DNA from 3 places in the Arthrobacter oryzae genome. Region 2 is predicted to be linked to each of the others. Evidence: riboswitches for the same ligand, from Rfam matches in the RefSeq annotation. Region 2 holds a riboswitch; each other region holds the start of a gene.
The links. Region 2 has a riboswitch for S-adenosylmethionine ahead of metX (homoserine O-acetyltransferase MetX). Riboswitches for the same ligand answer to the same signal wherever they lie in the genome.

Region 1 (3,267 bases), 1.5 Mb from region 2:
CGGATCAGTGACGCGCCCGCAGGAAGCTGGATTATCGACACACCGGGCATCCGTTCCTTCGGCCTGGCCCACGTGGATCCGGACCGGATCCTGCATTCCTTCCCCGACCTCGAACCCGGCACCGACGCTTGCGAACGCGGCTGCAAGCATGATTCCTCCGCCATCAACTGCGGAGTGGACGCCTGGGTGGCCGAAGGGCACGCTGGCGCGTCAGGGGCTGCGCGGCTGGCATCCCTGCGCCGCCTGCTCGGCACCGATCCCCGGATGGAAGTGCAGGAAGCCAAGGAACTCGGCATCGTTTCCTAGGGTCCCGCACCTGACCTCCCGGCCGGCCGGCCCAGGAGACGGTAGTTTGGAACCATGACCCAACCCGCTTCGAGCTACAACGATGACCTGCGGCTCGCCCATGTCCTGGCCGACTCCGTCGACTCCCAGACCATGAGCCGTTTCAAGGCGCTGGACCTTCAGATTGAAACCAAACCGGACCTGACCCCCGTGACGGATGCAGACAAGGCAGCCGAGGAGTCCATCCGCGGCCAGCTCTCCCGCTCCCGCCCCCGGGATGCCGTCCTCGGCGAAGAGTTCGGCAGCTCAGGGCACGGTTCCCGCCGCTGGATCATCGACCCGATCGACGGCACCAAGAACTTCGTCCGCGGCGTGCCCGTGTGGGCCACCCTGATCGCCCTCGTGGACGAGGGCGAGCCGGTGGTCGGCCTGGTCAGCGCACCGGCGCTGGGCAAGCGCTGGTGGGCCGCGAAAGGCGCCGGCGCCTACATGGGAAGGTCCCTGGCTGCTGCCACGCGGCTGAAGGTGTCCAACGTGTCCAAGCTGTCGGATGCCTCGCTCTCCTATTCAAGCCTGGGCGGGTGGAAGGAGCGCGGCAACCTGGACGAATTCCTGGGCCTCACGGAGGAAGTCTGGCGGACCCGCGCGTACGGGGACTTCTGGTCCTACTGCATGGTGGCCGAGGGATCGGTGGACATCGCGTGCGAGCCGGAGCTGAACCTCTACGACATGGCCGCGCTGGTGCCGATCGTCACCGAAGCCGGCGGCCGCTTCACTTCCCTCGAAGGCGTGGACGGCCCCTTCGGCGGCAACGCCCTGGCCACCAACTCCATCCTCCACTCCGAAGTCCTCAAGCGGCTGAACCCGGACCTCGACGACCTTCTCTGATCCGCGGCCGGATCACCTGAATTCCGAATATACGACGGCGGGCGCCCCTCCCAGGGGACGCCCGCCGTCGTATATTCGACCGGAAGCCCGTTCTTCCGCCGGGCGTAATAAAGCGCTTAATAATCGCCGCCGCTTTCCCGCGGCGCCGTGAATGTCCTAATCTCGAAACAGGTCACGAGTGCCAGCGCGAAACCCCGGTTTGCTGGCCGGCAACCCTCCATTCGCGGTGGGGTGCCCCGGGTGACGACCAGGCCGGTCCGGAACGGACCCGGCAAGCGCGGATCCCCGGAATGAGGGGTCCCTTTACAGTGAGGTCCCCATGACTACTGCCACGTTCCCCGCCACCCCCGGAACCACCACCGCCGCAGGGCTTCTGGACGAACGGTTCACCGTTGCCCGGCGCCCCCTCTCCGCAGTGACCGGAGCAGAAATCCAGGCGCCGCTGATCCAGGGCGGCCACGTCCGCTACGCGAACCTGGACTACGGCGCGTCCGCACCGGCATTATCCGTGGTCTCCGCCTACCTCAACGAGATCCTGCCGTACTACGCCAGCGTGCACCGCGGCGCCGGCTACGCCTCGCAGATCAGCACGTCCGTGTACGAGAATGCCCGGAATATCGTCCGCGGGTTCGTGGGCGGCCGGCCGGACGATTCCGTCATATTCACCAGGAACACCACCGACTCACTGAACCTGCTGGCGGGCTGCCTCCCGGTGGCCGACGGCCGCCACACCGGCGAAGTCCTGTACCTCGACATCGAACACCACGCCAACCTGCTCCCCTGGCAGGGCGTGCCGCACCGCAGCGTCGTGGCCTCTTCCACCCTGAAGGCAACGCTGGAGAGCCTCCGCTCCGAACTCAGCCAGGGCGACATCAGCCTGCTGGCCGTAACGGGTGCGTCCAACGTAACCGGCGAAATCCTCCCGATCCGCGAGCTGGCGGCCCTGGCCCACGAACACGGAGCAAGGATCGTTGTGGATGCGGCACAGCTGGCACCGCACCGCCGCATCGACATCGCAGCGGACGACGTCGACTACCTCGCCTTCTCGGGCCACAAGCTGTACGCGCCGTTCGGCAGCGGCGTCCTGGTGGGCCGTCCGGACTGGCTCGACGCCGGGACCCCCCACCTGGCAGGAGGCGGCGCCGTCCGTGAGGCACGGCTGGACTCCGTCAGCTGGGCCACGGGCCCGGCGCGGCATGAGGGCGGCTCGCCCAACGTACTCGGAGCGGCCACGCTGGCGCGGGCCACGCAGGTCATCGGCGCCCTGGACCCGGAGCTGTGGCACGCCCATGAAACCGCCATCCGGTCCTTCCTCGTTGAGGGACTGCAGAAGATCGACGGCGTCACCGTGCACCAGATCTTCAGCGACACGGACCAGGCCACTGACACGATCGGCGTGGTCAACTTCTCCGTGGCCGGCTACGACGCCGGCCTCGTGGCGGCCTACCTGTCCGCTGAACACGGCGTGGGCCTGCGGGACGGCCGCTTTTGCGCCCATCCGCTGCTCAAGCGGCTGGGACTGCCGTCAGGCTCGCTGCGGGCGAGCTTCGGCGTGGGCTCCCGGCTGGAGGATGCGCAGCGCCTGCTTGCCGGCATCGAGGAACTCCGCCGGACCGGACTGGGCTGGGACTACGTGGTGGACGCGGGCCGCTGGGTGCCGGCCAATGACACCCGCAGCTACCCGGACTGGGCGCCCAACACTCCCGGCACCGCCGGCGCTGCCCCCTGCACGGACGACTAGGAACAGAAGTCCGGCGCCACCCGCGGTGCGGTAAATTCGAGGGGTAAGAATTCCAGCCTGCCCGAAGGAGACTGCACGTGGCACGGGGAGGCCCCAAACTGCACCACCAGCGCCGGTACGAGCTCGGCCAAAGCTTCCAGGACGGCGGTGAGCACTACGACCGCGTCCGGCCCGGTTATCCCGCCGACTCCGCGGACTGGCTCATCGGCAGCGTCCGCAGGGCAGGCGGCGCGTCCGACGCCGCCGACATCGGGGCCGGCACCGGCAAGTTCACGGCGTTGCTGGTCCAGCGCGGACTGGCCGTCTCCGCGGTGGATCCCTCGGAGGACATGCTCACCCAGCTGCGGCTGGTC
Region 2 (3,267 bases):
CGAAGTGGCCGAACACGATGCCACCGATGGGACGGGCCACGAAGCCCACAGCGTAGGTAACGAAGGCGGCAATGATCCCGTCCAGCTCCGTACCGGAATTGGGGAAAAACAACTTGCCGAAAACCAGGGTGGCCGCGGAAGCGTAGAGGAAGAATTCATACCATTCAACGACGGTGCCGGCCATGGAGGCCGTCACCACTTTCCTCAGCCCGGAAGCCTTGACATCAGTCTCATCTACTCGCCTTGCGGCGGAGTCGTGCGTGCTCATTGTGAACTCCTTCGGCGTCTCCGTCGACACCATGTGGACCATTCCGTAGCGGCCGCGTGTGATGTGCACCACCAACGCGCGCCGGTCCCCTAGAGTATGGACTCACATTGCCGCAGGCTCAACGCCATTTTCTGCAGAACGGCTCTGCAAAAACGCACATTTCGCCGGCGGACTATGCGAAGAAGTTCTGCCTCAGCTGCGCGCTAAGCTGGCCGATCTCGGTGAGGAAGCCGTCGTGGCCAATGGGTGCATCGATGACGTGCACGGGGACATCACCGGGGAGGGCTGCCGCGAGTTCGTGGGACTGCGCAGGAAAGTAGAGCCGGTCCGTGTTCACTGCGGCGATGAAGAACTCAGCTTTGGCCTCCGCCAGTGCTTCCGTGAGCGGACCGCGCCCCCGGCCAACATCGTGGCTCATGAGCGCCTCGGTGATGGCGATGTAGCTGTTGGCGTCGAAGCGGCGCACCAGCTTGGTGCCCTGGTAATCGAGGTAGCTCTCCACCTGGTAGCGGCCGCGCTCCCCGAGCGACACGGCCTGGAGCGGGGCTTCGCCGCCTTGCGGGCTGCGGCCGAACCGGGCTGCGAGTTCGTCGGCGGAGCGGTAGGTGATGTGCGCAATCCTGCGCGCCAGGGCCAGGCCGGCCTCCGGTTCCGGGCTGCCGTAGTAGTCTCCGTCGTTGAAGTTGGCGTCCTGGCGGATGGCGAGGGTCTGCGCCTGCGCGAACGCGATCTGCTCGGCGGTGCTGCTGGCGCCGCTGGCTATCACGCCGCAGCGCCGGACGCGGTCAGGGTAGGTCACGGCCCATTCCAGTGCGCGGGCTCCGCCGAGGGAGCCGCCCAGTACCGCGTACCAGCTTCCGATGCCCAGTGCGTCTGCCAGCCGGGCTTCGGCCGCCGTGGTGTCGCGCAGGGTCACCAGGGGAAAGCGAGAACCCCACGGCTTCCCGTCCGGTGCCGGGGTCGACGGGCCGGTGGAGCCATAACATCCGCCCAGAATGTTGATGGAGACCACGAAGTACTTGTCCGTATCAACCGGGGCGCCTGGACCGGCCAGCTGCTCCCACCAGCCTTCCTCGTCGCTGGCACCCCTCGTGACATGCGTGCTGCCGGTCAGGGCGTGCTGCACCAGCACGGCGTTGGAACGGTCCGGGTTCAGCGTTCCCCACGTTTCGTAGGCGAGCGTGACGTCCGGGAGGTGGCCGCCGGCTTCCAGGTCGAGTCCGCCGACGCTCAGGAACTTGACGGTACCGTCCGGGACGGGGGCGGTGAACGGCTCGTTGGGGCTGCTGGTTCCGGGTACACCGCTGCGGGTGACGGCAATCGTCATGTGAGGACCTCTTCTTCGCGCTTGCCTGCCGCCAACTGGCCGGCAGGCCAGGTCTTCACCCGGGGCACCCCGCCGCGGAAGGAGGGTTGCCGGCCAGCAAGCCGGGGCTGTCGCTGGCACTCATGACCTGTAGAGAGTCTACGAAATGCGTCGCCGCAATGGCGAAGATTGTGACAGCAATGTGACTCCCGGCGTCGACGACGCCGGGAGTCAGGGCGGTCAGTCGCCCTTGGCGGCGCGGAAACCGGCGTCGAGGTCGGCGATGATGTCATCGATGTGTTCGAGCCCCACCGAGAGGCGGACCAGGCCGGGGGTCACGCCCGCCACGGCCTGCTGTTCCGCCGTCAGCTGGCTGTGCGTGGTCGACGCCGGGTGGATGACCAGGGAGCGCACGTCGCCGATGTTTGCCACGTGGGAGTGGAGCTCCAGGGCGTCCACGAACCGCTTGCCGGCCTCCGCCCCGCCGGCGATGGTGAACGAGACGATGGCGCCGGTGCCCTTGGGCCCGTACTTGCGGCCGCGCTCATACCAGGGGCTGGACGGCAGGCCCGCGTAGGCGACGGATTCGACGTCGTCCCTGGACTCCAGCCACTCGGCGACGCCCACCGCATTGGCGACGTGCCGCTCAACGCGCAGGCTCAGGGTTTCCAGGCCCTGGGCGATGAGGAAGGCATTGAACGGGGAAACCGCGGACCCCAGATCGCGCAGCAGCTGGACGCGGGCCTTGAGGATGTAGGACAAGTTCGCGCCCAAGGCACCCTCCGCCCCGAGATCCCGCGCGTAGACAAGGCCGTTGTAGGTGGGGTCCGGGGTGTTGAAGCCGGGGAACTTCGCCGGGTCCTTGCCGAAGTCGAAGTTCCCCGAGTCCACAATCACGCCGGCGATGGCGCTGCCGTGCCCGCCAAGGTACTTCGTGGCCGAGTGCACCACAATGTCGGCGCCCCATTCCAGCGGCCGGATGAGGTAGGGAGTGGACAAGGTGTTGTCCACGATCAGCGGGACACCTGCCGCGTGGGCAACGCCGGACACGCCTTCGATATCCAGGACATCCTGGCGCGGGTTGGACACCACCTCGGCGAAGAAGAGCTTGGTGTTGGGCCGGACGGCGTCCTCCCACTGCTGCAGGTTGTCCGGATCCTCGACGAACGTCACGGTGATGCCGAACTTCTTCAGGGTGTGGGCCAGCAGGTTGTAGGTGCCGCCGTAAAGGCTGGGACTGGCCACCACATGGTCGCCGGCTTCGGCCACGTTGAGGATGGCAAACGTTTCCGCGGCCTGGCCCGAGCTGAGCAGGAGCGCTGCCAGTCCACCTTCCAGGCTGGCGACGCGCTGTTCCACGGCGTCCTGGGTGGGGTTGCCGATACGCGTATAGATGGGTGCCAGTTCAGCCAGCGCGAAACGGTTGGCGGCGCTTTCAGCACTCGGGAACACAAACGACGTCGTCTGGTAGATGGGCAGTGCCCTGGCACCGGTGGCGCTGTCCGGCTCCTGGCCGGCGTGGATCTGACGGGTTTCGAATGACCATGCGTTGGACAACGGGAAGCTCCTTCTGTGGAGGGCACCTGTGCCGGGGCAGGACCTGCCTTGGCAGGGCCGGTGCCGCCAGGCGGTCCTGGCCCGGAATCAGTGTAGGAACGGCTGATAGCGTGTGAACAGGTTTGTGACGAAGGAC
Region 3 (3,267 bases), 1.8 Mb from region 2:
GGCGAAATGGTCCAGGGTGCCCTGGTTGCTGTTGGTGGTGAGTTCGGGGAGCGGGGCGTCGAGGTCGAACTGTTTGAAGTCGATGACGGAGAGGTAGGAGATGGAGTTCAGCTGGCTGTCGATGTCACGCTGCGTCAGCTGGCGGCGCTGCTCCCTGAGCTCGTCCGCCTCGGCGCGGGAGCCCACCACGGTGGGCTTCAGGACGTACAGCACCTTGACGTCGTCGGGGTTCCGCCCCGCAGCGGCCGCCTCGGCCCGGATCGAATCGCGGTAGGCCTTCATACCGTCCGCACCCCTCGCCAGGGCAATGGCGACGTCCGCGTTGCCGCCCGCGAACGCCTTCCCCCGCGGGGACGCGCCGGCCTGCACCAGCACCGGTTCCTCGGGCATCGGCGCGGTGTTGAGCGGACCGCGGACCTTGAAGAACCGGCCGTCGTGGTTGATCGGGTGGACCTTCGTATGGTCCGCGAAGATTCCGGCGTCGGCATCCTCCACGATGGCGTCCGGCTCCCAGCTGCGCCAGAGCTTGCGCACCACGTCCACGAATTCGTCCGCTTTTTCGTAGCGGAGGTCATGCTCGATCTGCTGGTCCAGTCCGTAGTTCTGCGCGGCGAGGTCGCTTCCGGAGGTCACCACGTTCCAGCCCAGCTGGCCGCCGGAGAAGTGCTGCAGGGTGGCAAGCAGGCGTGCCGCGGTGAACGGCGGGTAGAAGGACGCGCTCACCGTCGGGACAATGCCGAGGTGTTCGGTGGCGGAGAGCAGGTACGGGACCAGTGCCAGCGGATCGTGCTTCGGCGCGAACGACGCCTGTGCGAGCGATACCTCGGCGCTTCCGCCGTACGTGTCCGGCACCGTGAGGGAATCCTCGATGATGAACAGGTCCAGCCCGGCCCGTTCGAATTCCTGCACGGCGTGCTGGTACACGGCCGGTTTCTTCCAGTCGTACCCGATGCCGTAGCCGGGCGTGCCCCAGCCCTGGACGCCAAAGCCGTGGCCCACAAACCAACCGAAGTGCAGCATGGGACTGACTGTATTCCCGTTGGATTCATTCACGGCTGCCTGATTTCATCCGGCGTTACAGCGGTTCATTTCCCGTCATTATCCTCCCGGCGAGGGTTTTTGTAACTGCACCCCGGCGCCGGGCGCACACGCAGCGGCAGGGCACCGGCGGCGCGGTGGTGCCGGGTCCCGTTACGGAAGATGACGACGACGGCGGTGCGGGCCGCCGTCGTAAGTGTTACGTTTTTGGGGAGTAATGAGAACCGGTGACAAGCCCTGACTGGCCGGTCGGCAACCCTCCTTCCGCGGCGGGGTGCCTCAGGTGAATACTCGGCATATCGAACCATTCGACCTGCAAGCGTGAGAGAAGGAGATCCGTCGTGTCTGACGCACCCGCATCACTGGCCCCGGCTACCGAACCGGCCCCCGCCGGCCAGGAACATCCGGCCCAGGACCTGCCCCAGGAAAAGCTGGCCTACCGGCTCATCACCGGCCCCGATGACCGTTCGTTCTGCGAGCGCATCTCCGCGGCCCTGGCCGACGGCTACGTTTTGCACGGGAGCCCGGCAGCCACGTTCAACGGCAGCAGCGTGATCGTGGCGCAGGCCGTGGTCCTGCCGGCAGCCATCGCCAGCTCGGATGCCGCAGTGGCAACCGCGGTGGACGAACTTGAGTTCGACGCCGAATTCCCGGGGGAAGGGTTCGAGGACGAAGGTTTCGAGGGGCACGCGTGAGCTACGCCGGAGACCTGAGCCCGCAGGACGCCTGGGCCAAGCTGGAACAGGGCGCAGTCCTGGTGGATGTCCGCACCGAAGGCGAGTGGGCCCATATCGGCATCCCGGACACAAAAGCCACCGAAAACGATCCCCTCTTCATCCAGTGGACCTTCCCGGGCGGCATCCCCAACCCGGACTTTGTCGACCAGCTGAAGCAGCAGGCACCGGAGGACACCGGCGTCGAACTGGTGTTCCTTTGCCGTTCCGGCGTCCGCTCCGTGGCCGCGGCAATCGCCGCCACACAGGCCGGCTTCACCGCCTACAACGTCCTCGAAGGCTTCGAAGGCGAACCGGACCGCTACGGCGAGCGCACCGTCAACGGCTGGAAGAACCGCGGACTACCCACCAACCTCGGAAAGAACTAAGTGACTTTCAATCCCGACGCCGCCGCCTGGAGCCCCGACACCCAGGCTGTCCGCGGCGGCCTTGACCGCACCAACTTCCAGGAGACGGCCGAGCCGATCTTCCTCAACTCCGGCTTTGTGTACGAATCCGCGGCAGCGGCCGAGCGCGCGTTCACCGGCGAGGACGAACGGTTTGTGTACTCCCGCTACGGCAACCCGTCGGTGGCCACGTTCCAGGAGCGGCTGCGCCTGCTCGAGGGCACGGAGGCGTGCTTTGCGACGGCGTCCGGCATGTCCGCCGTGTTCACGGCCCTCGGCGCGCTGCTGGCTGCCGGCGACCGCGTGGTGGCTGCCCGCTCGCTGTTCGGCTCCTGCTTTGTGATACTCAACGAGATCCTGCCCCGCTGGGGCGTCGAAACGGTGTTCGTGGACGGCCCGGACCTGGAGCAGTGGCGGGCTGCTTTGGCAGAGCCGACGACCGCCGTCTTCTTCGAGTCGCCGTCCAACCCGATGCAGGAAATCGTGGACATCGCCGCCGTCAGCGAACTGGCCCACGCGGCCGGGGCGACGGTCGTCGTCGACAACGTCTTTGCCACTCCGCTGCTGCAGCGCTGCGGCGACCTCGGCGCGGACGTGATTGTGTACTCCGGCACCAAGCACATTGACGGCCAGGGACGGGTCCTGGGCGGCGCCATCCTGGGCACCAAGGAGTTCATCGACGGCCCGGTCAAGCAGCTCATGCGCCACACCGGGCCCGCCCTTTCAGCGTTTAACGCCTGGGTGCTGACCAAAGGCCTGGAAACCATGGCGCTGCGCGTCAACCATTCCTCCGCCTCCGCCCTGCGCCTGGCCGAGTGGCTTGAGAAGCAGCCGGCTGTCAGCTGGGTCAAGTACCCGCTCCTGACGTCGCACCCGCAGTACGAGCTGGCCGCCAGGCAGATGAAGGCCGGCGGCACCGTGCTCACCTTCGAGCTCTCGCCGTCCGCCGGGCGTTCGGCGAAGGAAGCGGCCTTCGCCCTGCTGGATGCGCTGCGGATCATCGACATCTCCAACAACCTGGGCGACGCCAAGACGCTCATCACCCACCCGGCCACCACCACGCACCGCGCGATGGGTCCGGAAGGCCGTGCGGCCATCGGGCTGAGCGA

Region 1: it holds a riboswitch for S-adenosylmethionine, as region 2 does, so the genes downstream of both, Q8Z05_RS00105 (aminotransferase class V-fold PLP-dependent enzyme) here and metX (homoserine O-acetyltransferase MetX) in region 2, are expected to answer to the same signal.
Region 3: it holds a riboswitch for S-adenosylmethionine, as region 2 does, so the genes downstream of both, Q8Z05_RS06355 (DUF1737 domain-containing protein) here and metX (homoserine O-acetyltransferase MetX) in region 2, are expected to answer to the same signal.

What each region holds. Positions count from the first base shown of each region.
Region 1 is NZ_CP132204.1:20,827-24,093, forward strand. Features, by position in the region: gene rsgA (ribosome small subunit-dependent GTPase A) at 1-306, shown strand, start outside; gene hisN (histidinol-phosphatase) at 361-1,173, shown strand; SAM riboswitch class IV at 1,344-1,457, shown strand; gene Q8Z05_RS00105 (aminotransferase class V-fold PLP-dependent enzyme) at 1,493-2,914, shown strand; gene Q8Z05_RS00110 (class I SAM-dependent methyltransferase) at 2,992-3,267, shown strand, end outside.
Region 2 is NZ_CP132204.1:3,166,805-3,170,071, reverse strand. Features, by position in the region: gene Q8Z05_RS14435 (MFS transporter) at 1-268, opposite strand, end outside; gene metX (homoserine O-acetyltransferase MetX) at 441-1,595, opposite strand; SAM riboswitch class IV at 1,608-1,723, opposite strand; gene Q8Z05_RS14425 (bifunctional o-acetylhomoserine/o-acetylserine sulfhydrylase) at 1,815-3,131, opposite strand.
Region 3 is NZ_CP132204.1:1,370,058-1,373,324, forward strand. Features, by position in the region: gene Q8Z05_RS06350 (NtaA/DmoA family FMN-dependent monooxygenase) at 1-1,020, opposite strand, end outside; SAM riboswitch class IV at 1,252-1,366, shown strand; gene Q8Z05_RS06355 (DUF1737 domain-containing protein) at 1,401-1,733, shown strand; gene Q8Z05_RS06360 (rhodanese-like domain-containing protein) at 1,730-2,140, shown strand; gene Q8Z05_RS06365 (O-succinylhomoserine sulfhydrylase) at 2,141-3,267, shown strand, end outside.